One region of the Pedobacter sp. NEAU-ZC8 genome, then DNA from elsewhere that is predicted to be linked to it. Evidence: riboswitches for the same ligand, from Rfam matches in the RefSeq annotation. Region 1 holds a riboswitch; the other holds the start of a gene.
What was found. A riboswitch is a leader RNA that binds a small molecule or an ion and turns the genes downstream of it on or off. The one in region 1 is predicted to bind thiamine pyrophosphate.
Positions count from the first base shown of each region.

Region 2: it holds a riboswitch for thiamine pyrophosphate, as region 1 does, so the genes downstream of both, thiC (phosphomethylpyrimidine synthase ThiC) here and thiS (sulfur carrier protein ThiS) in region 1, are expected to answer to the same signal.

Region 1 covers NZ_JCAJXC010000001.1:245,174-257,402, reverse strand. Annotated here, with positions in the region: gene thiD (bifunctional hydroxymethylpyrimidine kinase/phosphomethylpyrimidine kinase) at 1-259, opposite strand, end outside; gene thiH (2-iminoacetate synthase ThiH) at 256-1,371, opposite strand; gene AC5WJX_RS01205 (thiazole synthase) at 1,364-2,131, opposite strand; gene AC5WJX_RS01200 (thiamine phosphate synthase) at 2,134-2,781, opposite strand; gene AC5WJX_RS01195 (thiamine phosphate synthase) at 2,774-3,394, opposite strand; gene thiS (sulfur carrier protein ThiS) at 3,408-3,611, opposite strand; TPP riboswitch at 3,672-3,763, opposite strand; gene AC5WJX_RS01185 (FUSC family protein) at 3,815-4,897, opposite strand; gene AC5WJX_RS01180 (glycoside hydrolase family 95 protein) at 5,020-7,326, shown strand; gene AC5WJX_RS01175 (LytR/AlgR family response regulator transcription factor) at 7,332-8,066, opposite strand; gene AC5WJX_RS01170 (sensor histidine kinase) at 8,089-9,102, opposite strand; gene AC5WJX_RS01165 (DUF5694 domain-containing protein) at 9,312-10,394, shown strand; gene AC5WJX_RS01160 (PH domain-containing protein) at 10,485-10,883, shown strand; gene AC5WJX_RS01155 (mucoidy inhibitor MuiA family protein) at 10,914-12,229, opposite strand, start outside.
Region 2 covers NZ_JCAJXC010000014.1:55,189-67,417, reverse strand. Annotated here, with positions in the region: gene AC5WJX_RS12420 (VF530 family protein) at 193-414, opposite strand; gene AC5WJX_RS12415 (DUF8465 domain-containing protein) at 450-1,085, shown strand; gene AC5WJX_RS12410 (alpha/beta hydrolase) at 1,137-1,988, opposite strand; gene AC5WJX_RS12405 (hypothetical protein) at 2,005-2,166, shown strand; gene thiC (phosphomethylpyrimidine synthase ThiC) at 2,213-4,096, opposite strand; TPP riboswitch at 4,154-4,241, opposite strand; gene AC5WJX_RS12395 (HYC_CC_PP family protein) at 4,354-4,755, shown strand; gene AC5WJX_RS12390 (efflux RND transporter permease subunit) at 4,911-6,209, shown strand; gene AC5WJX_RS12385 (efflux RND transporter permease subunit) at 6,206-8,143, shown strand; gene AC5WJX_RS12380 (TolC family protein) at 8,130-9,374, shown strand; gene AC5WJX_RS12375 (efflux RND transporter periplasmic adaptor subunit) at 9,352-10,572, shown strand; gene AC5WJX_RS12370 (efflux RND transporter periplasmic adaptor subunit) at 10,575-11,780, shown strand; gene AC5WJX_RS12365 (DUF3347 domain-containing protein) at 11,806-12,229, shown strand, end outside.

The DNA of each region.
Region 1 (12,229 bases):
CGACCTTCACCGCCGCAGGTTTAATGTCGTCCATGACCGCTCGAATCTGGGCCGCTACAATTTCTGGTGGAATGCTGTGAATGCCATGCACACCCAAGGTGTTCTGAACCGTCACCGCTGTGATCGCGGAAGTACCATAGCAGCCCAGCGCAGCAAAGCTCTTCAAGTCGGCTTGAATACCTGCGCCACCACCACTATCCGAACCTGCAATAGTCAGCACACTAGGATATCTGTATCTTAATTCCCTGTCTGCCGTCATGACATCAAACAATTATCCCAGTCCTTCCATACCGGTTCATACCCTTGGGCCCGGATCATGGTCGCAATTTCCTGAGGACTGCGTTCATCGGAGATTTCAAACTGCTCCAATGATTGCGGGTCAACCACATAGCCGCCGGGATTCGTCTTCGAGCCTGCACTCATTGAAGTGATTCCAAGTTTAAGCACATTGTTCCGGAAGTGTTCTGATTCCCTGGTGGAGATAGAAAGCTCAAGTTCCTCATTAAAAAGGCGATATGCACAAATAAGCTGCACCAGTTCCGTATCACTCATCTCTACCTTAGGCTCCAGCCCGCCACTAAAGGGTCTCAGCCTTGGAAAGGAAATGCTGTACTTACTCTGCCAGTATCTCTTTTCCAGGTAATTCAAGTGCAGAGCTGTAAAGAAAGAATCTGTGCGCCAGTCTTCCAGCCCAATCAAAACACCTAAGCCGATCTTATGTATACCTGCGGAACCGATCCTGTCGGGTGTTTCCAGTCGATAGTTAAAGTTCGACTTTTTCCCTTTGGGGTGATGTTTTTTATAATCTTCCTTATGATACGTCTCCTGATAGACCAGCACCGTATTTAAACCGAATGGTTTTAAGGTCTCATAATCCTGCTGATCTAAGGGCTGCACTTCCATGGCGATATGTGCAAAATGCGGCCGGATGAGCTGCAGCACACTTTGAAAATAAGCAACATCAACTTTCAGATGGTGTTCACCGGTAACCAGCAGCACATGGTCATACCCCATCTCTTTGATACGTGCAACTTCTTGCATGATTTCAATAGCGTTGAGGGTTTTTCGCTTGACCTTATTGTCATAGCTGAAGCCGCAATAAGTGCAGATATTATTACACTCATTGGAAAGGTATAGTGGCACATACATCTGAATAACCTTGCCGAAGCGCTTCAAGGTTAAGTCACGGCTTTGTTGTGCCATTTGTTCCAGAAAGGGCGCAGCTGCTGGTGAGATCAGCGCCATAAAATCCTCCAGTGTACGTTTCTTTGCCTGCAATGCAGCCTGCACGTCCACAACAGTCTTGCTATAAATGCTGGCTTTTACCTCAGCCCAGCTATAGCGTTCAAATAGGTCGACAAAACTATTCATCCAGAAAAGAAGTTAAGGGGCTGCTGGCAACCGCGTGTGTAACTAAAGGTGCAAGCCGCGCTTCATAGGCCATCCTTCCGGCTTCAACAGCCAGCTTGAAGGCTACGGCCATCTGCATGGGATTTGCGGAAACGGCAATAGCGGTATTTACCAACACCGCATCTGCACCGATTTCCATGGCTTTCGCAGCATCAGAAGGTGCACCAATGCCGGCATCAACCACCACAGGCACATTGCTTTGGTCGATAATGATCTCCAGGAAATCAATAGTTCGCAAACCCTTGTTGCTGCCGATGGGCGAGCCAAGGGGCATCACCGCAGCGCTGCCCACTTCTTCCAAACGCTTACACAACACCGGGTCCGCATGGATGTAAGGAAGTACGACAAACCCTAATTTCACCAGTTCTGCCGTGGCTTTGAGCGTTTCGACCGCGTCGGGCATCAGGTATTTCGGATCAGGGTGTATCTCCAGCTTGATCCAGTTTGTTTCAAGTGCTTCACGAGCCAGCTCCGCGGCGAATACCGCTTCCCGCGCATTACGAACGCCAGAGGTATTTGGTAACAAGTTTATATGTGGAGCATTCAGCCGCAGCATCAAATCATCCTGATCGGCATTGTTCAAGTTCACGCGCTTGAGCGCAACGGTAACCAGCTCTGAACCGGAAGCAATTAACGCTTCCTCCATAATGGCGGCATCATTAAACTTGCCCGTTCCGCTGAACAATCTTGAACCAAAGGTTTTATCTGCAATTTTTAACATCATTATCGATTTAAAGGATTCAAGTTTTGGTTTAATGCCTGCCTAAGCGAGGAAACTACAACTTCTGGCATATCGGAGCATGTTATCGCCGCCGATATGGCCACGCCGTACAAGCCAACTTCCAGGAGTGCGGGAATGTCCCCGGCAATCAAGCCACCAATAGCGATTACGGGAATATCAATTGCTGACTCTTGCAACTGCTTCATTATCGTTGTGTATCCAGGCATTCCCAATATGGGGCTGAGGTTCTTCTTGGTTGAGGTAAAGCGGAATGGGCCGAGTCCAACATAGTCTGCGCCTTCACTTACCCGCTGTACCACATGCTCAAAGGTGTTTGCCGTACCGCCGATAATCATTTCCGGACCAACAATACCCCGGGCAGCAACGATCGGCATGTCCGACAAACCAAGATGTAAACCATAGGCAGCTACCGCCAGTGCAACATCCGGATGATCGTTAACAATCAGCTTAGCACCATTTGCATCACAGAGCGCTTTGGCTGCAAAAGCCTGCTCCAGCATAAATGCAGTCTCGCGATCTTTAATTCGCAGCTGTATCCACTTGCAGCCTGCAGCAAGTGCCTTTTTGATGGCTGGCAGGTGATCTCCCACGCCATCAGGTTGAGATATGTAATGTAGTCTATCAATCATGTCTTAAGTTTTGTACCGGGTTTTCTAATTGTTTATGAATACAGTCTTGGATGCGTAAAAAATGCTCCACAGGGGAACCGGGTTTATTCCATATGGCGCCTAAGACGGCAACGCCATCAAAGTTCATCTCCATTGCCAGGGGAATATTGCCGTAATCCACTCCGCCCAATGCAATGATTGCGGGGGTGGCTGCCGATTTTGATAGGCGGAACTCAGGAGAAAGTGTCCCATGGTATCCGAGTTTAGATATGCTGTTAAATACGGGACTAAAAAAGACGTAATCAAAGACAGACAGCGTACACGCATGTTCTAGCTTGTGAATGGAGGTACTCAAACCCGTGCCACGTCGCTTCTGCGCTTCCAGTAGCTCTCCTTGTATCAGGCGTAAAGCTTCGGGATAATGTCTTCTATGCATTGAAAAACCATCGGCAAGCTCGTGCTGCTGATGTAGCACCACTTCAGACCTATAGCCCGGATCAATAGCACTGATCAGCTCAATCAATTTCGCGACGCTTGCATTGGGCTTACGCAGGTGAAAACGTTTCATCCCCGCAGCAAAAAGTTCATTGATCACCCTCGCCTCGTCCTGCAGGAATTCAGGACTCGATATCACGATCAGCTCCATATCAGCCGCCTTGGGTTGCCTTGATAATCATGACCTTGTCGCCCTGGACCAGCTTGCGCCCGGACCATTCGGATCTGGTAATCAGCTGTTGATTAATGGCTACAGCAATACCCTTGGCAGGTAAATTTGGCAACAGGTCCAACAAAGTTGCGATACTGCAGTTTTCCTGGATCTCTAAAGTTTCTTGATTTACGGTTACTTCCATCTTGTATAGCATTATACTTTAGGAATGGTCCCGCAGGAGGAAAGAAAGGCTACACGCATACGTGTTTCCATCACTTTTCCCTTCGGCAGTACGAACTGCATCAGGTTCAAAGGGTATTATCTCAGTCCTATCGGACACCCCTAAAGTTTTATAAATGTATAAATAAAAATTTCTTAAAACAGATCGTAATAAAAAATTGACGATTACCGTCTTCTACGAACAAGCACCTTAGCAATGCGCATATGCCGGTCTGCCTTCGCTTTCAACTGCTGATGGTGTAAGAGCCATCCACCTACCCCGCCAATCAGACTACCAACAGCAATATCTGTGAACCTCGCCGAAATTAACAGATCCGAATCTACAGTAAACAGGCTTCCGATGTCGGCCAGAAAGATCGTAAGCGGCGTAATGAATATACAGGCTAAGGCATAATGGCGCACGATCAGCATCTCAATAATGAATTGCAGGATCAGGATACTTACACATACGGATAACGGCTGCATATCGAACCTCAATAACACCCAGGTAAGCCCAAGCCCTACGACCGTACCCAACATGCGGTGAAAACTTCTTTGCCATACATGAGTCAGACTCACGCCCTGCATGATGGCCAACGACGAGATCGGCACCCAATATGGGTTATGGAAATCGAGCAGGTGTGGCACAAACAAGGAAAGTCCTGTAAATGCACCAATGGTGACCGACTCAGCTATTATAATGGTGTTTTTCTTTCCTGGAATAACCGACTGAAGCTTATCCTTGTATTTAGCGGTCATATACAGGCTGTACAGCAACGCTAGTGCACAGGCAAAAAGAACACCCAGGGCCAACAATCCTGCTTTAACCGGAATGGCCTCCAGGTCAAAGGGCTGGCAACTAGCCATGGCGGCAATCATGATGAAGAAGAAATTTCCCGGAGGGCCAAGCTTGAAGATGTTTGTAATCCAGTTTACAAAAAAGGCAAACACCGCCATCATGAGCGATGACAATACCGGATTGAAGCTGAACACCAAACCAAGTGAATAGCTCAGGATGAAGCCCAGAGAACTGAACAACATGGTACTTCGGCGATGCCGGAAATTTGTCGGCGGTAAATACAGAATGACCAATCCACCAAGACAAGACACGATGCCATATTCAAGATGACCTAACAGATAACCTGCAAGCAAGGGAAGACCGACACACAATGACGCTAACACCGGAACATGCCACAAACGCTCTGTCTTTTTCAGCTGGAAAAGCAGCTTAAGTTCTCGCTTGATGATGTTATTTAGGGTATCGGCCATGCCGCAAAAATACAATTGTTCTCCTAAAAACAGCTATGCTGACCCAATGGCGCCGATTGCTGGCCGCGGAATTGTAAAAATCTGGCACAATTGGTAGATTCGTCTGCTAACCAGATTTAACTATGCAGTTCAAGATCAAGTTCCTATCCACCCTTATTCTTGTTTTTTTCATACATCTGATGATCATCAAACAGCAGATCCTTGCCCAAACGCCCCGCTCAACTGCGGCAAAACCGCAGCTAGTATTATGGGATGATAAAGCAGCGACAGACTGGATGACGCAGGCTTATCCTATTGGCAATGGCAGAATTGGGGGCATGATCTTCGGCGGTGTTCAACAGGAACGTATCCAATTCAATGAGAATACGCTGTGGACAGGCGACGAGTCTGATCGTGGGATGTATCAGGCTTTCGGTGATATGCTCATCGATTTCGGACAGGGCAAGCCCAGTGGCCAGTCCGCTGACCGGGTGGATCACTACAGGCGTAGCCTGGATCTTGAAAATGCGGTACATGAAATTAGCTATACCCAGAACCAGGTTAAGTTCAACCGGACGTATTTCACAAGTTTTCCAGATAAAGTGATGGTCCTGAAGTTTGCTGCAGATCAAAAAGGTGCCTACTCCGCTGTCATTCGACTTAAAGATGAACATGGAAGTAAAGCCTCCATAGCGGGCCAGACCATAAGTTTTGCGGGGCGTCTGAATAATGGAATGAAGTACCAGGCAAGTGCCTTGATACAGGTGGAAGGCGGTAGTGGCAGTATTGTACCGGATCAGCAGGGTGGATCCGCTTTTAAAATCAGTAATGCAGATGGTTTTAGTATCATCTTTACGGCATCTACAGACTTCATCAATAAGCGAGATCAAAATTGGAAAGGCGAAGATCCTGCGGTCCAGAACAGCAGGGTTCTGAATGCAGCTGCAAAAAAGAAATTTCAAGCCCTGATGGCGAATCATCTGAAAGATTATAAACAGCTCTTCGCTCGGGTGAAATTAGACCTGGGCAGTAATCCCGGTCTAAGCCAAAAAACCACTGCTGCCCGTGTACTCAACTATAAGAACACCAAAGACCCGCAGCTGGAGAGCTTACTGTTTCAATATGGCAGATACCTGCTGATTGCATCGTCCAGAGCCGGTGGACTTCCGGCAAACCTTCAAGGGCTATGGAACAATAGCAATACCCCACCTTGGGGAAGCGATTACCACTCCAACATCAACATCCAAATGAATTACTGGCTTGCGGAGCCAACAAACCTTGCCGAATGTCATGTTCCCTATCTGGACTATATCAACAGCATTCGTGAAGTCAAAAAGATGCACACCAAAAAACAGTATCCAGGTGTACGCGGCTGGACCGTACGCACCGAAGGTAATCCCTTTGGTGGAGAAAGCTTCCTTTGGAACACGCCTGGAAGCGCCTGGTTTGCTCAGGCACTATGGGAACATTATGCCTTTAACAAGGATGAAAAGTACCTGCGTGAGTTTGCTTACCCCATTATGAAAGAGGTTGTTGAGTTTTGGGATGATCATTTGAAAAGAAGACCTGACGGCATCCTGGTTGCCCCGCTTGGCTGGTCGCCGGAACATGGCCCAACAGAAGACGGCATCTCTCACGATCATCAAATTATTTGGGACCTGTTTACCAACTACCTGGAAACCGCAGCTATTTTAGAAATTGATCAGGAATATGCCAAACGTGTAAGCGATCTGCGTGAACGTCTGCTGCCACCTAAGATTGGCAGATGGGGGCAGCTACAGGAATGGGAAACCGACCGTGATGACCCAACAGATAAACACAGACATGTGTCACACCTCTTTGCTCTACACCCGGGCAGGCAAATCAACACCACGGAAACACCTGAACTTGCACAGGCTGCAAAGGTTAGCTTACTGGCACGTGGCGATGCTTCAACAGGCTGGTCTATGGCATGGAAAATGAACTTCTGGGCGAGACTTCAGGATGGGGATCATGCATACAAGATCATGCAAAATTTCATTACCCCGGCTGGGGAAAAAGGCTTCAATTATAATGATGGTGGAGGAATCTATTCGAACCTATTCTGCGCACACCCACCTTTTCAGATCGACGGAAACTTCGGGTATACCGCTGGCATTGCCGAGATGCTTGTACAAAGTCAAACTCCAACCATTCAAATTCTACCTGCACTTCCTGTAGCTTGGCCTAAGGGCAATGTAAGTGGCTTAAAAGCCCGGGGTAACTTTGAGATCACCAATCTCAGCTGGAAAAATGGCAAGCTTACATCACTTAGCATCAAGTCACTTTCGGGAGGTTTGTGCCGTATAAGTTCAACAACAGCCTTAAAGAGCAGGATGGAAAACTTGCGTGCAAGAAGTACAGGTAAGCAGATCGAGTACAGCTTCGAAACTAAACCTGGCAAAGAATACCACTTTGTAGCGCTTGAGTAAGCCCTTCAGGACCTCCGCTCCTTGATAGCCTTAAAGAAAGCCTCCTTGAAGGCGTCGCCGATGGGAATCAGCTGGTTGTTTATGAATAAGCTATTGCCGTCGACCGTGCTGATTTTTCCAAATGGAATAATATAGGATTTATGTACCCGGATAAACTCGGTGGGTGGAAGCTGGCCTTCAAAATCCCGTAATGACTGGTAAGTGATCAAACGTTGTGTGCTCGTATAAACGGAGATGTAGTTCTTCAAACCCTCTATATATATGATATCTTTCAGATCAACTTTAATGAATTTGTTTTTGCTGTCCCCTTTTAGAAAAATATAATCGGTTGCGAAAGCAGTTCCGTTAGCATGCTCCGGTTCATTTTTTAATTTCGGTGTATCGCCCTCAAAAAGTTGTTTGGCTTTCATGATACTTCTGTAAAAACGATCATAGGGAATGGGTTTCAAAAGATAGTTTACTACATCATGTTCAAAGCCTTCTAATGCATATTGCTCATATGCCGTCGTTAGGATGACCTTACAGCTACGGCCACATATCTTTAAAAATTGAATTCCATTTAGCTCAGGCATTTGAATGTCCAGGAACACCAAATCCACTTCACCCGATTGCACCAGCTGAATGGCATCGAAAGGATTAGTTGTGGTACTTACAAGCTCCAGGCCGGGCGTTTTCCGGATATATCCCGCAAGGATCTCTGAGGCGTAAGCTTCGTCATCGACGGCAAGGCAGCGTATCATAGGCTAAATTTAAACAACAACATTAACTTAATGCTATGATCAAAGACGACGCATAATAGTTTTCATGTTTTTCAACGTTAAGTTCATGTTGATCAGGATAGATCAAATCAAGGCGTCTTTGAATATTAACCAGGCCGATACCACTCGAATGATCTTTCTGTCCAGGGTTGATCAAATTGGAAACCCTGAATTCAAGATGTTTCCCAATTATCTTTAGAGTGATCTCAACAGGATATTCAGGATTATTTACCACGCCGTGTTTAAATGCGTTTTCCACAAATGGAATAAGCAATAAAGAAGCGATCTTTTGCTCAGCAATGCCTTGTAAGCTGAACCGGACGTAAAAGGCTGGCTCAAAGCGCATCCTGAACAGGGCAATATAGCTCTCCAGGTACTCAATTTCTTTATGCAGCAGAACCATCCCATCAGGACTGTCCTGCAAGGTATAACGCATCAAATCAGAAAGCTTCAACACAGCATCTGCCAGCTTTTCGGAAACGGGAATGGCTAGTGAATAGACGTAGTTGAGCGTATTATAAAGAAAATGGGGGTTGATCTGGGACTTCAAGAATGCGAGTTCCGCTTTTTTCGCCTCCGCCTGCAGCAAGCGCTGATGCTTCTCCGTTTGGAACGCATTCACGACGCCCCAGGCTGCTCCCGCAACCACAATGTAGAAGCTTCCATAATAAACATTGTCCAAAATGTAATGCTGCAAACTGGTGTCGTCCGAGTAATTGTGAATACCGAAGACCGCACGGTAGATCACCTCTTCTAGCAGATAACGACAAGTTACAAATACAAAAAAGGCAACCAGCAAACCGCCGATCAACTGCGGCACTTTTCCTCGCCGCATATACCGGGGATACACCCATAGGTAACAGATATAGAACTGAATCACCTGCACGAGGGATATCGACATGCCGAAAGCGATATCATAAAAGCTGAAATCTTCTTTGAGCAGGTAACTTCCATAACCATAAAGCAGCAGGACTGTCCAGCAAATAATGTGTATGGTTACGATGCTCAATTTCTTCATGATCTAAAACTATTGAAAGATCTCAAGAACTCCGCTTTTCTTATCCGAACATACCCATTTTATATACCAATGCCGCTATTTTGCAGCTTAAGTGCTGAAATCTGGAATATAGCGATTGGGATAATGTTCCAGCCATTTCGGATCATAATATTTTTCAGCCAGCAGACGAAGTTCATTTTTGAGACACAATCAAAATAAAAATGAACAATATGAAAACAAACATCTGCATCTTTTTAACTTTTATCGCCCTGCTTTTTAGTAAAGGCATAGTTGCACAAACGACGGAAATCCTTGTGCTGGGCTCGGACCATGAAAATAAACCGGGTGCGGAAGACTACGACATGGTCGTACGAAAACTGACCAACTTCAAGCCGGATATGGTTTTTGGTGAGTACCTCTCCCCTGCGGACTACGAAGCACTTGAGCCGGGAACCTGGGCATTCCAAGGCATGAAGAAATCGAAAGAGTTCATTGCAAAGACCTACCGACAAACACCAAAAAACCTGAACAAGAAAATCCAGGAAGCCCAAAGCGCATTACAAAAGTTTCCTTACCTGCACAAAGTCAGGATGGATCTTACAGCCTGGTACATCATGCAAAGTGACCGTGGTAATGCCGATTACCAAATCTACCTGATAGAACATGAAATGAAAAAGCACTTTGGTAAATCAGAGATGGCCTACTATACTCAACATTTCGGCAATTTGGACAGTCTGAAGAAGCTGCGCCTTTACCGCCCATTAAGTGAGTACACCAATATCTACTTCCCCTTGCTGTATGGCTTGAAACAGAATCAGATTTATCCGATGGATTGTCAGAAGTACGACCGTCCCTGGTCTGAGGCATGGGCAAAAGCTGATTCCGCGTTCAAAGTGCTTAGAACGAAGGCTAAAGCTGACACCAGTTCAGCAGAGGCGAAAACCTACGCAGCAATTATCAAGTATTCGAACCTGACACCGGAAGACGAAAAGCACATGACCAAATCTCCTTACTACAATATGGCGCATCCCAGATATGCGGAGTTAAATGATGCGTGGAACTTTTATGGCGGTAGCCACTTTTACGGTTGGGCAGGCTTCCCGGATCAGCATGTTAAAGACATGTTTGCTCAATGGACGCTTAGAAATGAAGGGATGTGTGCGAACGTACTTCGTCAGGCCAAAGCCAATCATGCAAAAAGGGTGATCGTTGGCGTCGGTGCAGGGCACAGGAAGCTTATGGAAGATATCCTGGCAAAAGATCCAAACGTAAAGATTGTGAGTTTTCTCGATCTGGCTCCGGCTGCCAATTGAAAAAACATTGATTAGCTCCTATCTTTGCATCAGAGATATTCAGGATATTGAGTTTTAGGTGACAAGTACAAAAATGCATAATAACAGCTTATGAAATTCTATTCACGTAAGGGCTTTTCGATGATGGCCATTAGTAGCTTCTTATTGTTTTTAAGCTTGTTCTGCTTAGTTGATGAGGCTTATATACCCTTTGTGGTAATACTTGCCACCTTGTTTTACTTACTATGGACAATCTTTGATACCCATTACGTGATTTCGGACAATAAGCTGCACTACAAATCCGCGCTGCTTAAGGGTTCGATCGAAATAAGCAGCATTGTTGAAATCAGAAAAAACAAAACAATGTTTGCAGGTTTAAGACCAGCTACTGCAAGCAAGGGAATAATCATAAGATACAATAAGTGGGACGACATCTACATGTCGCCCGCTAATGCCGATGCTTTCGTTCAAGCTCTAATGGCTGCCAATCCGGCAATTAAGGTGCGGTAAAACCAGTTTTTTTGCATTAGTACAACGATTCTATTCCAATTGAATTGGCCGATTCTTCGGATATTTTACTTGGTAAATCACTTCGAGCTCCTTCTTCTCGTTAGGTTGCAGCTGTAGCTTCCAGGTTAACATACCTGAGTTCGCATCCAAATCGGCATTGGAAAGTTCCAGCTTCTCAACGGATACCTCACTGCTGGTGGAAACCGGTATTTGATCTTCCACATGCAGCGTTACAGGCACAGCTTTCCTGCTTGAGATCTGATAAGCAAAGGACCTGGTTGCCCGCATATTCGAGCCGATCGCCGATTTACTGTTCTGATCTTTCTGCTGAATACGTTTTACAATTAGATTTTTGTCTACACCCAAGGAAACGGTCAGTGTGTCACTAGCTTGCTGTACATCAATCAAAGTTTTACCTAGAAAAGCACCCTCGAAGAAAATGTTGGCTTCGCCGCTCATTAAATTGAGGTCCGTTATTCCCGTCAATGAGGCATTCAAGTAAGCATCTTCACTCAGTTTTGGAACTGCATAATAATTGTAATCCGTTGCTAAATGATGTTCCGCAAGTTCCACGGTCAATTGCTTTCCATCGCTGAGCATGGTATAAGGCTGCGCAACTTCAAACTGAACCGTTGTTTGGTTCTGCTGAACCGCTACTTGTAGCGGAATGGAGCCCGGAACATTGGATTTCCCCCGGATGGCTAGGCCCGGCGCTTTCCCCTGCAGGGAGGCAAGTTCCGGTGAAGTACCCTTGGCGCCGTAACCAACAACTACGACCTCGTTTAATGAAGCGGTAATTGGCTCAAGCTGCACACTTGCTACGGCTGCTGTGACCGGACGTTCGATGGTCTCGTAACCTACAAAGGCATACTCCAGAGAAGCATTTCCCGGAGGAATCTGTATGGCGTAATCGCCATTTGCATCAGAGGTGGTGCCAATTGACGTTCCTTTCACCCGTATACTTACTCCGGACAACGCTGAGCCATCCTGCATATCCGTTATCCTGCCACTTACCCGGTTTATATTAGATGCTGGGGCATAGGATGATGTGTTATATCCAATTTGATACGGCTTCAATGTAGGTTTGTTTCCTCCCCGCGAAGGGTCGCCGGAGGAAAGCACCAATTTTACATTCTTCCATGCTTCCCCACTCTGTTGACTGATGTTCGCGCGATAAATTAAATCCACCGGCTCATTTACAGCCCTTGCGCGGATGTCGTAAGAAGGGTACCAGCGTGCATTTTTAATAAGATAAGTGATTCTGAACGTTCCGGCAGTTGGCGCCTTTGCATTCACTTTTACGACAATATCACTGGTGTTGTTCCTGTTCTTGTCCCTAAGTTCAT
Region 2 (12,229 bases), on a different contig from region 1:
ACACGCAAGGCTTGCAGTTACGAGAATGATCATACAGTATTTGGTTTTGGTTGCTCGAAGTTAATTAATGCATGTGCATAGCCTATGCCTGAGTTGTAAATTTAATGTTACCTCTAAAGGAGAGGCAAGCATCTGTTAACATAGAATAAACATCGAAGCTGCCCGGTACGATCTCTCAACCGAAAGACTGGTTTAATGAAAAGTATTCAGGTAAAGTTTTTCCACCTTCTTACGCGCCCAGTCTGTCTTACGTAAAAACTTTAGGCTGGAGCTCATGGTCGGGTTGTTTTTGAAGCAGTCAATTTTAACGTAGGTTGACAGTTCTTCCCAACCGTAGTGCCATACAAGCTGTTTCAGGATAAACTCCAGCGTTTTACCATGCAGGGGGTTGTTTACTTGTTCTTTAATGGCCATGCTGCAAAATTAGGAAGATTAAGTAAATTTGAGCTATGCAAATAAACTTAGGCGATTTTGTCCGTTTTGTAGACGAAAACATAGAGGGTTACGTAACCCGCATCATAGATAATGACACCATAGGGGTAACCGATGCCAACGACTTCGAAATCCCGGTACTCGCTTCTAAGGTCACCCTTGTGCACGGTAGTATCCCTGAGGATGATACGGTAGTTGGGAACCGCCCTGCTGCGGCAGTTGCAGCTGCGGAATTTATCAAAGATGGTGTTTTCTTGGCGCTTGTCAGTGATCAGCACAGCAATTCCGTGGCGCACTTTCATGTGGTGAATAATACTTCGTACGACCTGCTGGTTGCTTTCACAACAGAAAAGAATGATCAATTCAAAGCTGAATTTGCAGGATCATTGTCCGGCAATTCCAGTAAACGTATTTACTCCGCAAACATGAGCGATATCCAGATCTGGCCGAAGTTTAGATTAGAGGTTTTGTTCCATACCGCATCCAGCTTTGAGCCGAAACCGGCGATATTGTTTCACCAGCACCTCAAAGGCAAAGATCTTTCCGTTGCAAAACAGGAGATACCGATGCTTAAAACAAAAGGTTGGTTAATCCAGCTGGATCAAAAGGAAGAGGCTTTGGATCTGGACAAGCTAAAAGCGCGATTTAAATAAGAAAACATAGCTGAGGCGAAGGTCTCAGCTATTCAAGCCATGCTGTTCCGGCTATTTTAAGATCCCTTTTTTAAGTACTTCAACTTCTTTCAGCAGCAGCGGAAATGCAGGTACTGCCATTCCACCGTGATCAAATCCCTGAAGTTCGTACAATCTTGTTGTTTTATGCCCCGCAAGTTTCATCATTCGGTTTAAGTATGCATTCTCCTCATACCTGCCTAACAGTTCCATTTCACGGTCGCCGGTGATGAGCAACATGGGTGGGGCATCCGCCCTGACATGATACAATGGCGCGTACTTATCAATTGTTGGTTGCGTGTCTTTAATGCCCATTTCCTGCCGTACCGTAAAGTGTGTGATCGCCTGACCACTAAATGGAATCAAGCCGGCGATGGCATCTGCATCTAGTTTGTATTTAGCCAGGTATTGTTTATCAAGCGTGATCATTGTTCCAAGATAACCTCCGGCAGAATGCCCGGAAACAAAGATCAATTTATTGTTGCCGCCGTAGTTGGCGATATGCTTAAATGCCCAGGCCACTGCTGCGGCAGCATCCTCAATGTACGCTGGTGCTTTTGCTTTAGGCGACAAGCGATAACCCACTCCGATTACAGCCACACCTTTATCCAGAAGTGCTGCAGGAATCTCCCGGCGCCCGCCAGTGATGCCACCTCCGTGAAACCAAACGATCGTTGCAAAATTCTTAACGTTTTTCGGGTAATAAATGTCAAGCCTGCACTGCGATCTAATGTAGCTATCTGAGATGGAACTTGAATCGGGATAGTAGAAGATATTGTCGACCCGAGTGCCTGATTGCTGGCTAAAGGCCACTGAGCTTGTAAAAACAAGAGTAATAATAATCAGGAGTCGATGGATGAGTTTTGCGTTCGTTCTAGGCGTCATATAAGCTGCTTTGGTTATGATGCAAGTTAAACAGTATCACTTCAGCTACCATATCAATGAAGTAACAATTTTGCAGGAGAAACTAAAGCAAGAAAATCGATTATATCTTTTTAATGAAAATGTCTCTTTCGCGGTTCCATTGAAGCTCATCAGCTTGAATGTAGGCCGTACCTTCTAGAAAGAATATCAGCGAAACCGTTCTGTTCCGCTGATATAGAACCAACCTAAAAATATAGCGCGCTCCCTTTCTCTAAAAACTCTTTGGATTTCTCCTCCATCCCCTTGCTCAACACTTCGTCTTCCTGCACGCCTTTTTCTTTGGCATAGTCCCGTACATCCTGAGTGATCTTCATGGAACAGAAGTTCGGGCCACACATGGAACAGAAGTGGGCGATTTTGGCACCTTCTGCCGGTAAGGTTTCATCGTGAAATTCCTTTGCGGTATCCGGATCAAGTGACAAGTTAAACTGGTCTTCCCAGCGGAACTCGAACCTGGCTTTACTTAGCGCATTATCGCGGTATTGTGCACCAGGGTGCCCCTTTGCCAAATCTGCGGCATGGGCGGCGATCTTATAGGTAATCACACCATCCTTAACGTCTTTCTTGTTTGGTAAGCCCAGATGTTCTTTGGGCGTTACATAGCAAAGCATTGCAGTACCGAACCAACCGATCATTGCAGCACCAATGGCCGAGGTAATATGGTCATAACCCGGAGCAATGTCGGTCGTCAAGGGTCCAAGGGTGTAAAACGGTGCTTCCCCACAGTGGGCGAGTTGTTTGTCCATATTCTCTTTGATCATATGCATGGGAATATGGCCCGGTCCTTCAATGATCGTTTGTACATCATGTTTCCAGGCGATTTTGGTGAGCTCTCCAAGGGTCTCCAGCTCGCCAAACTGCGCCGCATCATTGGCATCAGCGATACAGCCTGGCCTTAAGCCATCACCCAGGGAGAAAGCAACATCATACGCTTTCATGATCTCACATATTTCCTCAAAATGTGTGTACAAGAAGTTCTCCTTATGATGTGCAAGGCACCACTTTGCCATAATGGAACCACCGCGGGAGACAATACCGGTAATTCGCTTTGCGGTAAGCGGCACATAGCGTAAAAGCACGCCTGCATGAATGGTAAAGTAATCTACCCCTTGTTCTGCCTGTTCAATCAGCGTGTCGCGGAACAGTTCCCAGGTCAGGTCTTCGGCTTTACCGTTTACCTTTTCCAAAGCCTGATAGATAGGTACGGTACCAATCGGAACAGGGGAGTTGCGGATGATCCATTCCCTGGTTTCATGAATATTCTTGCCAGTGGATAGATCCATGATGGTATCCGCGCCCCAGCGGCATGCCCATACTGCCTTTTCCACTTCTTCTTCGATACTCGAGGTTACAGCAGAGTTCCCGATGTTGGCGTTGATCTTCACCAGGAAGTTCCTGCCAATGATCATGGGTTCAAGTTCCGGGTGATTGATGTTGCAGGGGATCACGGCACGACCCGCCGCTACTTCAGCGCGGACAAACTCAGGGGTAATATACCCTTTAGGGGTATTCGCACCGAAACTTTGTCCGGCATGCTGCTGACTCATCAGCTCGAAGTCGCCATTGAGCTGTTCCTTCAGCTGGTCTATTCGCTGGTTCTCGCGAATAGCGATGTACTCCATCTCCGGAGTGATGATCCCTTTTCTCGCATAATGCATCTGGCTGACGTTTTTGCCGGCTTGTGCCCGGTATGGTTTGCTGATGTGCGCAAAACGTAAGCTGTTCAGGCTCTCGTCTGCAGCGCGCTGTTGACCATAGCTCGAAGAGATATGATCCAGCTGTTCCACGTCGGCACGGTCCAGGATCCAGGATTCGCGCAGTTTAGGAAGGCCTTTCTTCACATCAATTTCGACACTCGGATCGGTGTAAGGACCGCTGGTGTCGTAGATCGTGACCGCGGCATTAGGGCTGGTTTCGCCAAATCTGCCGTGTAGCTTGGTGTCGCTGACGCTAACTTCGCGCATGGCGACATGAATGTCGTGCAGCTGACCTTTAACAAATACTTTTCTGGATGCCGGGAAAGGGGTTCGGCTAATGACTTCTGCTCCTGGTGTTTTTTCAGTTTTCATGTTGATTGTTTTTACACCTCAGGGAAGCACCTGTATAAGGAATGGCAAACAACATGGATATGTCATTTCACTTTTCCCTTCGGCAGTACTAACTGCATCAGGTTCAAAGGGTATTTCTCAGCACAAGGCACCCCTAAAGTTTTTTATAAAGCTATGAAATCAATTTTATTACCAATGCATTTTGACGTTAAACTGTAAAAATTTATCAAGATTCTATAAGCAAATACCCACCTTAAGCTTTAGATTTGTCTCATCGCATGAAAAGGATACTCTTGATCATACTCGCCTTTGTTTACCTGGGACTTTCTCAGGGGCCAACGGTGTATCTTCATTATTGCATGGGTGAACTGGTCCAGATGGGCATGGAACGCCCAGGTGAATCCAGTGCCTGCGACTTCTGTGGTATGACCCAGACCGCTTCTGACAAGGAAGCTTGCTGCCAGCAGGATGTTAAAAGCATTAAGATCGACAACGTTCAAAAGATCGTTAAAAGCGAGTTCCAGTTTGAACAGGCAGCTCTGCTGTTGCCTAAAACACTCCTGGAAAGATTTCTAAAATCAGTACCCGACCAAGGCATACAGACCTATTTTCCTGATCAGGAAACCCCTCCGCTGCAGGATATTCCCGTCTTCATACGGAATTGCAGCTATCGTATATAATACCATTTCCCTTCTTACACCTTCGTGTAGGGCATCAGGATCATCCTGCTTTGCCCGCCTAAGCTATTAAGTTTTTCATTTCTCCTGTTAAAGCGCTATAAAGCTTTACAGCTGATCGTTTTGCATGCGGTAGCAAGCATCACAAATAAGCATAAATGGTACATAGAATAATAGAATGGTCGCTTCATAACCGTTGGATCGTGCTCCTGCTGGCCACTGGCCTGTTTGTCTGGGGTATATTCGCGGTCAAGAAGAATCCGATTGACGCAATACCTGATCTGTCGGAAAATCAGGTAATCGTTTACACCGAGTGGATGGGCAGGTCCCCACAGCTCATTGAAGATCAGGTTACCTATCCTTTGGTAACCAATTTACAAGGGCTGCCGAAGATCAAATACGTACGTGGTAGCTCCATGTTCGGCATGAGTTTCATCTATGTGATCTTTGAAGATGACGTGGACGTGTACTGGGCCAGAGAAAGGGTGCTGGAGCGTTTAAGCACCATAGGTAACACCTTACCAGATGGTGCGACGCCACAGCTCGGGCCCGATGGTACCGGTGTAGGTCATGTGCTCTGGTACACCTTGGACGCGCCAGACACAGATCTTGGAGAACAACGGGCCATACAGGATTGGTATGTAAAATTCGCCCTGCAAAACGTACCTGGCGTGAGCGAGATTGCCTCCTTTGGCGGCTTCCAGAAGCAATACCAAATCGCGGTTGATCCCATTAAACTGCTGTATTACAAGTTGAGTATCCCCGAAGTTATTGCTGCCGTCCGCTCCAATAATAACGAATCCGGCGGACGCAAATTTGAGATGAGCGACATCGGTTACATCATCAAAACATCAGGTTACCTCAAATCCCTGGAAGAGATTGCCGCCATCCCGGTGAAGAACCAGAATGGAACGGCTATCAAAGTCTCCGACGTCGCAACGGTACAGATGACTGGTGAAACCAGGCTCGGCATCTTTGACCAGGACGGCGAGGGAGAACGGGTGGGTGGCATCGTTGTCATGCGTTATGGCGAGAATGCTGCGGAAGTGATTGATCGGGTAAAGACTAAAATGAAGGAAGTTTCCAAAGGTCTGCCGTCAGGGGTCAAGTTTGATATTGTATATGATCGCGGTGAACTGATCCAGGAGTCTGTAGACTCCATCACAACAACACTGATCGAAGAAATGATCGTTGTGTCGCTGGTGGTCATTGTTTTCCTGTTCCATTGGAGAAGCGCCATCAGCATCATCATACAGATACCAATCACCATTGCAACGAGTTTTATTCTGCTCAATGCTTTCGACATATCCTCCAACATTATGTCCTTGACCGGTATTGCACTGGCCATTGGTGTCATCGTAGACAATGGTATCGTCATGAGTGAAAATGCCTATAAACATCTTTCAGAAAAATATGAAAGCTGGCAGGCTGAACAACAAAATATAAACAAGCTATGAGGAATTGGTTCAAAAGAAAAATAGATGCCGATAAGGATTGGATCTCGGAAGAAGATAGGCTTAAGGTTATCGAGAAATCGAGCAAACAAGTCTCGCGTGGGGTCTTCTTTGCAACGATCATCATCATCACTTCTTTCCTGCCTGTATTTATGCTGACTGGCCAAGAGGGAAAAATGTTTCATCCCCTGGCTTTCACCAAGACCTTCATCATGATTGTGGATGCGGTACTGGTACTTACGCTTGCACCCGTGCTGATATCCTTTTTTATGAAAGGTAAGTTCCGGCCGGATCATGCCAATCCGGTAAACCGGTTTTTAGAACGTTATTACGAACCGCTGATCCGCGGGGTATTAAACTGGCGGAAAACAACCATTGCCATCAATATCATCGCCTTGCTGATTACGATTCCGCTGCTTAGGAATCTGGGTACAGAGTTTATGCCAGCTCTGGATGAGCAGAGCATCTTATTTATGCCCGTTACCCTGCCTGATGTGTCTAACAATGAGGCTAAGCGGATTTTGCAGGTGCAGGATAAGATCATTAAATCGGTGCCCGAGGTAGATAAAGTCTTGGGTAAGGCAGGCCGTGCAAGCACCGCAACCGACAACTCCCCAATCAGCATGATTGAAACCATCATTATGCTTAAACCTAAGTCGGCCTGGCGCGAGGGCTTAACGAAGAAGGATATCATTGATGAACTTGATAAAAAGCTCCAGATTCCAGGTGTGGTAAATGGCTGGACACAACCGATCATCAACCGCATCAATATGTTGGCAACAGGAATACGAACCGATGTGGGGGTAAAAATCTATGGTCAGAACCTGGACACCATTGCTGCAGTTTCCGAACGCGTTAGAAAAGCGCTAGAAGGTACCAGCGGGGTTACTGATCTCTATGTAGATCCAATTACTGGGGGTAAGTATCTCGCTATTGACGTAAAACGAAACGAGCTTGGCCGGTATGGGTTAACGGTAGATGATGTTAACCAGGTCGTGGAATCTGCGCTTGGTGGTGCAGCTGTTGGGAATACCATTGAAGGCAGACAGCGCTTTTCGATTAGCGTACGTTTGGGGCAGGAATTCAGGAGCAGCCTGGAAAGCATCAAACGCATTCCCATAAGCTCGGCAGCCATGGGTGAAGTTCCACTCTCTGCAGTCGCTGAGGTTCGTTTTGAAGATGGTCCACCGATGATCAATTCCGAGAATGCCATGTTACGTGGCGCGGTGATGTTCAATGTGCGCGACCGTGATCTGGGTAGTACTGTAGAGGCAGCCATGGAGAAGCTTAACGCTAGCCGCGGCTTACTTCCACAGGGTTATTTCATGGAATGGAGCGGTCAGTATGAGAATATGATCCGGGGGCAGAAGACCTTAACCTGGATTGCGCCGATTGTACTTGCCGTGATCTTCTTTTCGCTGTATTTCGCTTTTCGCTCCTTACGAGAAGCCTTCCTGAGTTTGATCACGGTGCCCTTTGCGCTCATTGGTGGTGCTTACCTCATCTACTTTTTCGATGTGAGTTTATCCGTTGGCGTGGCGGTGGGCTTCATTGCGCTCTTCGGTATCGCTGTAGAAACCGGAATTGTAATGGTGATCTACCTAAATGACGCGATGAACCAGCTGGTGCAGCTAAAAGGGAACTCCAGTGCAACGATCAGCAGGGAGGACTTGCGGGAGTACGTGGTGAAAGGTGCCGCCAAACGGCTCAGACCTAAGCTCATGACCGTTTGTGTGTCTCTATTTGGCTTAATACCGGTTTTGTGGGCTACTGGTGTAGGTACTGATGTAATGCAGCCCATTGTGTTGCCGATGATTGGTGGTGTACTTACCTCATCAACACACATCTTGCTGGTCACACCGCTGATCTTCCTGATGAGCAAAGAATATGAACTGAAAAAATATGGAAAACTGGAGGTGAGTAATGCGAATCATTAGAATATTAGCGCTTTTGCTCGGATTGATGCCCATGCAGCTAATTGCGCAACAACATACGGTATCCCTGGATACCATTCTGAAACGGATTGATGAAAACAATCCGATGCTGCAAACCTATGCTTTAAGAGCAGAAAGCTACAAACATAGGGCTGAAGCGGGCAGTGCCTGGATGGCACCTATGGTCGGCGCGGGTACCTTCATGACGCCCTATCCCGGACAGGAGGTGATGGATGGCGACAAAGGTTCGCTGATGCTACAATTGGAGCAGGAGATTCCAAATCCTTCAAAGCTACGGGCGCAGAAAGTATATGAAGCTTCGAAAGCGGATGTTGAATTCGCAGGACGTGCTATCGCTTCCAACACGCTGAAAGCCCGTGCTAAAAACCTTTATTATGCTTGGATCATCGCTGGTCAACGCATTAAAGTACTGCGGGAAAACGAGAAAATCATGCAGATGATGCAGAAGATCGAAGAGATCAGATACCCTTATAATCAATCGCAACTTTCTGGTGTTTACCGATCCAGGGCTAAGATCGAGGAGAATCAAAACATGATCCGCATGCAGCAAGGGGAGATCGCCAAGGCAAAAGCCTGGTTGAACAGCCTCATGAACTTGCCCGCAACGCAGCCTTTAGCAATCGACAGCTCAACATTACCAGCCTTTACACCAGAAGCCCGGTTAGACACAGTCCTGCTTGCAGGCCAGCGTAAAGATATCCTGCAAATGGAGCAGAACATCAGATCCATGCAGCTTGGGGTAAAGGCGATGAAAAACCAGTCAAAACCAGATTTTAAATTACGGGTGGACCACATGTCGCCCCTGGGCAGCATGATGCCAAAACAGTATAGTGTGATGGGGATGGTCAGCATTCCCCTGGCGCCATGGTCCTCCAAGATGTATAAGTCGGAAGTAAAAGCCATGAACTATGAAATACAGGCGATGGAAAAGGAACGTGTAGGTATGCTGCAGGAAAGTCATGGGATGCTTACCGGAATGCAGTATGAAATCCAATCCATGCAAAAACGTATCGCTGCAATGGAAGAAAAGATCATTCCTTCCCTGCGGAAAACTATGGAAGCCGATTTTGTGAACTATCAGGAAAATAAGCTGGAAGTGGTGGCGGTGATCAACAGCTGGGAGGCTTTAACCATGATGCAGCTCAATGTGCTGGATGAGAAAATGAAATTATATCAAATGATTGTTGATTATGAAAAGGAACTATATCGTTAAGCTATTGCTGCTCTTCCTGTTTGCTGTAACGGTAACTGCATGTAAGCGCAAGAGCGGGCAGCACGATGCAGCTGTAGCTACAAACACAGAAGATACCTCCCTGACGAGCCTGCTGAAGCCTGCAAACGCGCAGGTGCTTGCACGTAGCCCCTTGATCCAGGCGAAAAGGGGTTCCAGGCTTTATGTGCGGGAAGTGCAGGGGCGGATCAGCTATGATACCCGCAACCAGGTTGTTCTTGCAAGCCGTGTTGCTGGCCGGATCGAAAAGTTGTACATCAAATACAATTATCAAAGGGTTAAAAAGGGACAGCTGATTATGGAGCTCTATGCTCCTGACCTCGCTGCAGCACAGCGGGAACTCCTGTTGATTCAGCAACATGGTGATGAGGCAGGTATGTTGGAGCCGGCAAAACGCAGACTACAGCTGCTGGGCATGGACATGGCGCAGATCGATAGGGTATTACGTACCGGACAAGTTTCTTACCGCATCCCAGTGTATAGTAACGCTACAGGTTTTATCCTGGAAAAGGGCCTGAGCCTGCCGGATGTTTCAGCTAGCGAAACTGTCGCAACTGCAGGGAATACTGGCGGTAGCGGCATGTCAGGCATGGATAATAGTGCCGCAGCAAGGCCTATGCCCGCGGCCTCAGGGGAGTCTGCACCACAAAATACGCCGGTACTGCTGCGTGAAGGGCAGTACCTGAATGCCGGGCAGCAGGTGTTTAGCATTTACCAGACCGGTGACCTGTTGGCTGAGTTTTCCTTAACGCCTGATGTCGCCTCGAAGATTAATAAAAAGGAGAAAGTACTCATTCAACGCCTTGCAGATGCATCCTCATCTATCTCCGGCCGGATTGGCATGATCCAACCTGTACTGAATGCGGGGGAGAATTTTGTGTTGGCAAGGGTATATCTGCAAAAAAGTGGATTGAAACCCGGAGAGTTGGTAACCGGAAAGTTCCCTTTCCTCGCGCGGGATAGCTATTGGCTTCCACAAGCTGCGGTATTGTCGCTGGGCAATGAAAGTGTAGTGTTTAAAAAAGAAGGGAAGGTCTTTATTCCGACCAAAGTGAAAACCGGAGTGCTGCAAAACAAGGAAGTGCAGGTGCTTGATGAAATTGGCGACTGGCAACTGGCTGCGAATGCACAATACCTGGTGGATAGTGAGAGCTTTATTAGAACCGCTAAAAATAAATGACCATGAAAAGAATATATCTCATCATAATTTTACTGCTGCCGCTGATGATGACTGTTGGCTGCAGGGAGGAAAAAAGCAAGAACAAGGTTGTGGCCAGTAAAGAAACCTACACCTGTCCGATGCACCCGCAAGTCATGCAGCATGAAATGGGTACCTGCCCGGTTTGCGGGATGGACCTGGTACGTTTTGAAAAAGGGGATGCTGCCGGAGGACTGCAGCTTAACCAGCGGCAAATGACATTGGCTAACGTAAGAACCATCACCATCGGCGACGCCGGGGATGGCGGCGGTAAGCAGTTAAATGGCCGGCTGGTTGTCAATCCGGAACAAACATCCTTTATTTCCAGCAGGGTTGCCGGGCGGCTCGACAGGCTTTTTGTGCGCCAGACCGGAGAACAGATTAAAAAGGGACAGCCACTCTACCAGATCTATTCTGAGCAGTTGGCCACTTTGCAACAGGAGTTCCTGCTGGCACTGGAACAATCCGCGCAGTTTCCGGATGATAAAACCTTCACACAGATCCTTAGTGCTGCAAGACAAAAGCTCCGGTTGTACGGACAGTCGGAAGGCCAGATCAGATCGCTGCAACACAGTAGGAAAGCTAGTCCGAACATCACCTTTTTCGCGCCTGAAAGTGGAACCGTTGCAGAACTTTCTGTCACCGAGGGTCAGTATGTTGCCGAAGGTAGTCCGCTGTTACGACTGGAAGGCTATCAGTCGCTCTGGGTTGAGGCGGATATCTATGCTTCAGAAATTAGCCAGATCAAAGCAGGGCAGCAACTGCGCGTGGTCATTCCTGGTTGGGAGGATGAGCCGCAGATGCTGAAAGTATCTTTTATCAATCCATCGCTGCAGCAGGGGGCTCAGTTGCTGCAGATGCGTGCTGAACTGCCAAATCCTGATAACCAATGGCAACCCGGCCTGCAGGCAAAGGTGTTTGTGGCTCAAAAAAGTACAGCTAAAGGCCTTTCGCTTCCACCCGATGCCTTGATCCGCAATGGAAAGGGTGCACATGTATGGGTAGAAACAAAACCGGGCCATTTCGAACCGCGCATAGTGGAGACAGGGCTGGAAGGTACGGAAGGAATAGCCGTTAGCTCCGGACTTCAGCCGGGCGACAAAGTGGTCATATCAGGTGCCTATTTGCTATATAGCGAATACCTGCTCAAAAAGGGAAAAGATCCAATGGCCGCAGTTCACAAAAGTTAATTTAAATACAACAATAGTTAGAATCATGAAAAAACGAAATCACTTTGCACTATTATGCTTTATCACCATACTAGCTGCAGCATGCAGCAATAACAAGCCTTCAACAGCAAATCACCAGCACGCAGATGCAGCTCAAAAACCCGTAGTTGCGGAATCTAAAAATACAGCCTCTGCTGCGCTTACCTCGACAACGATCACCTTAAAAGATCCTAATCTGGATGCAGTTTACCAGCAATATCAGGTGTTAACAAAAGCCCTGGTGGTTGAGGATGTGAACACCGCCAAGACTGCTGCGCTGGCAATTGAAACTGGTGCCCGGGAAATTAAAGGCGGCGCTTTGATGGGCCGTGCCGCTGCAGAGATCAGTAGCACAAGCGATATAAAGGAGCAACGACTTGCATTTGCAAGGCTCAATGAAGACTTGATCAAGTTGTTAAAGGATACAGGTT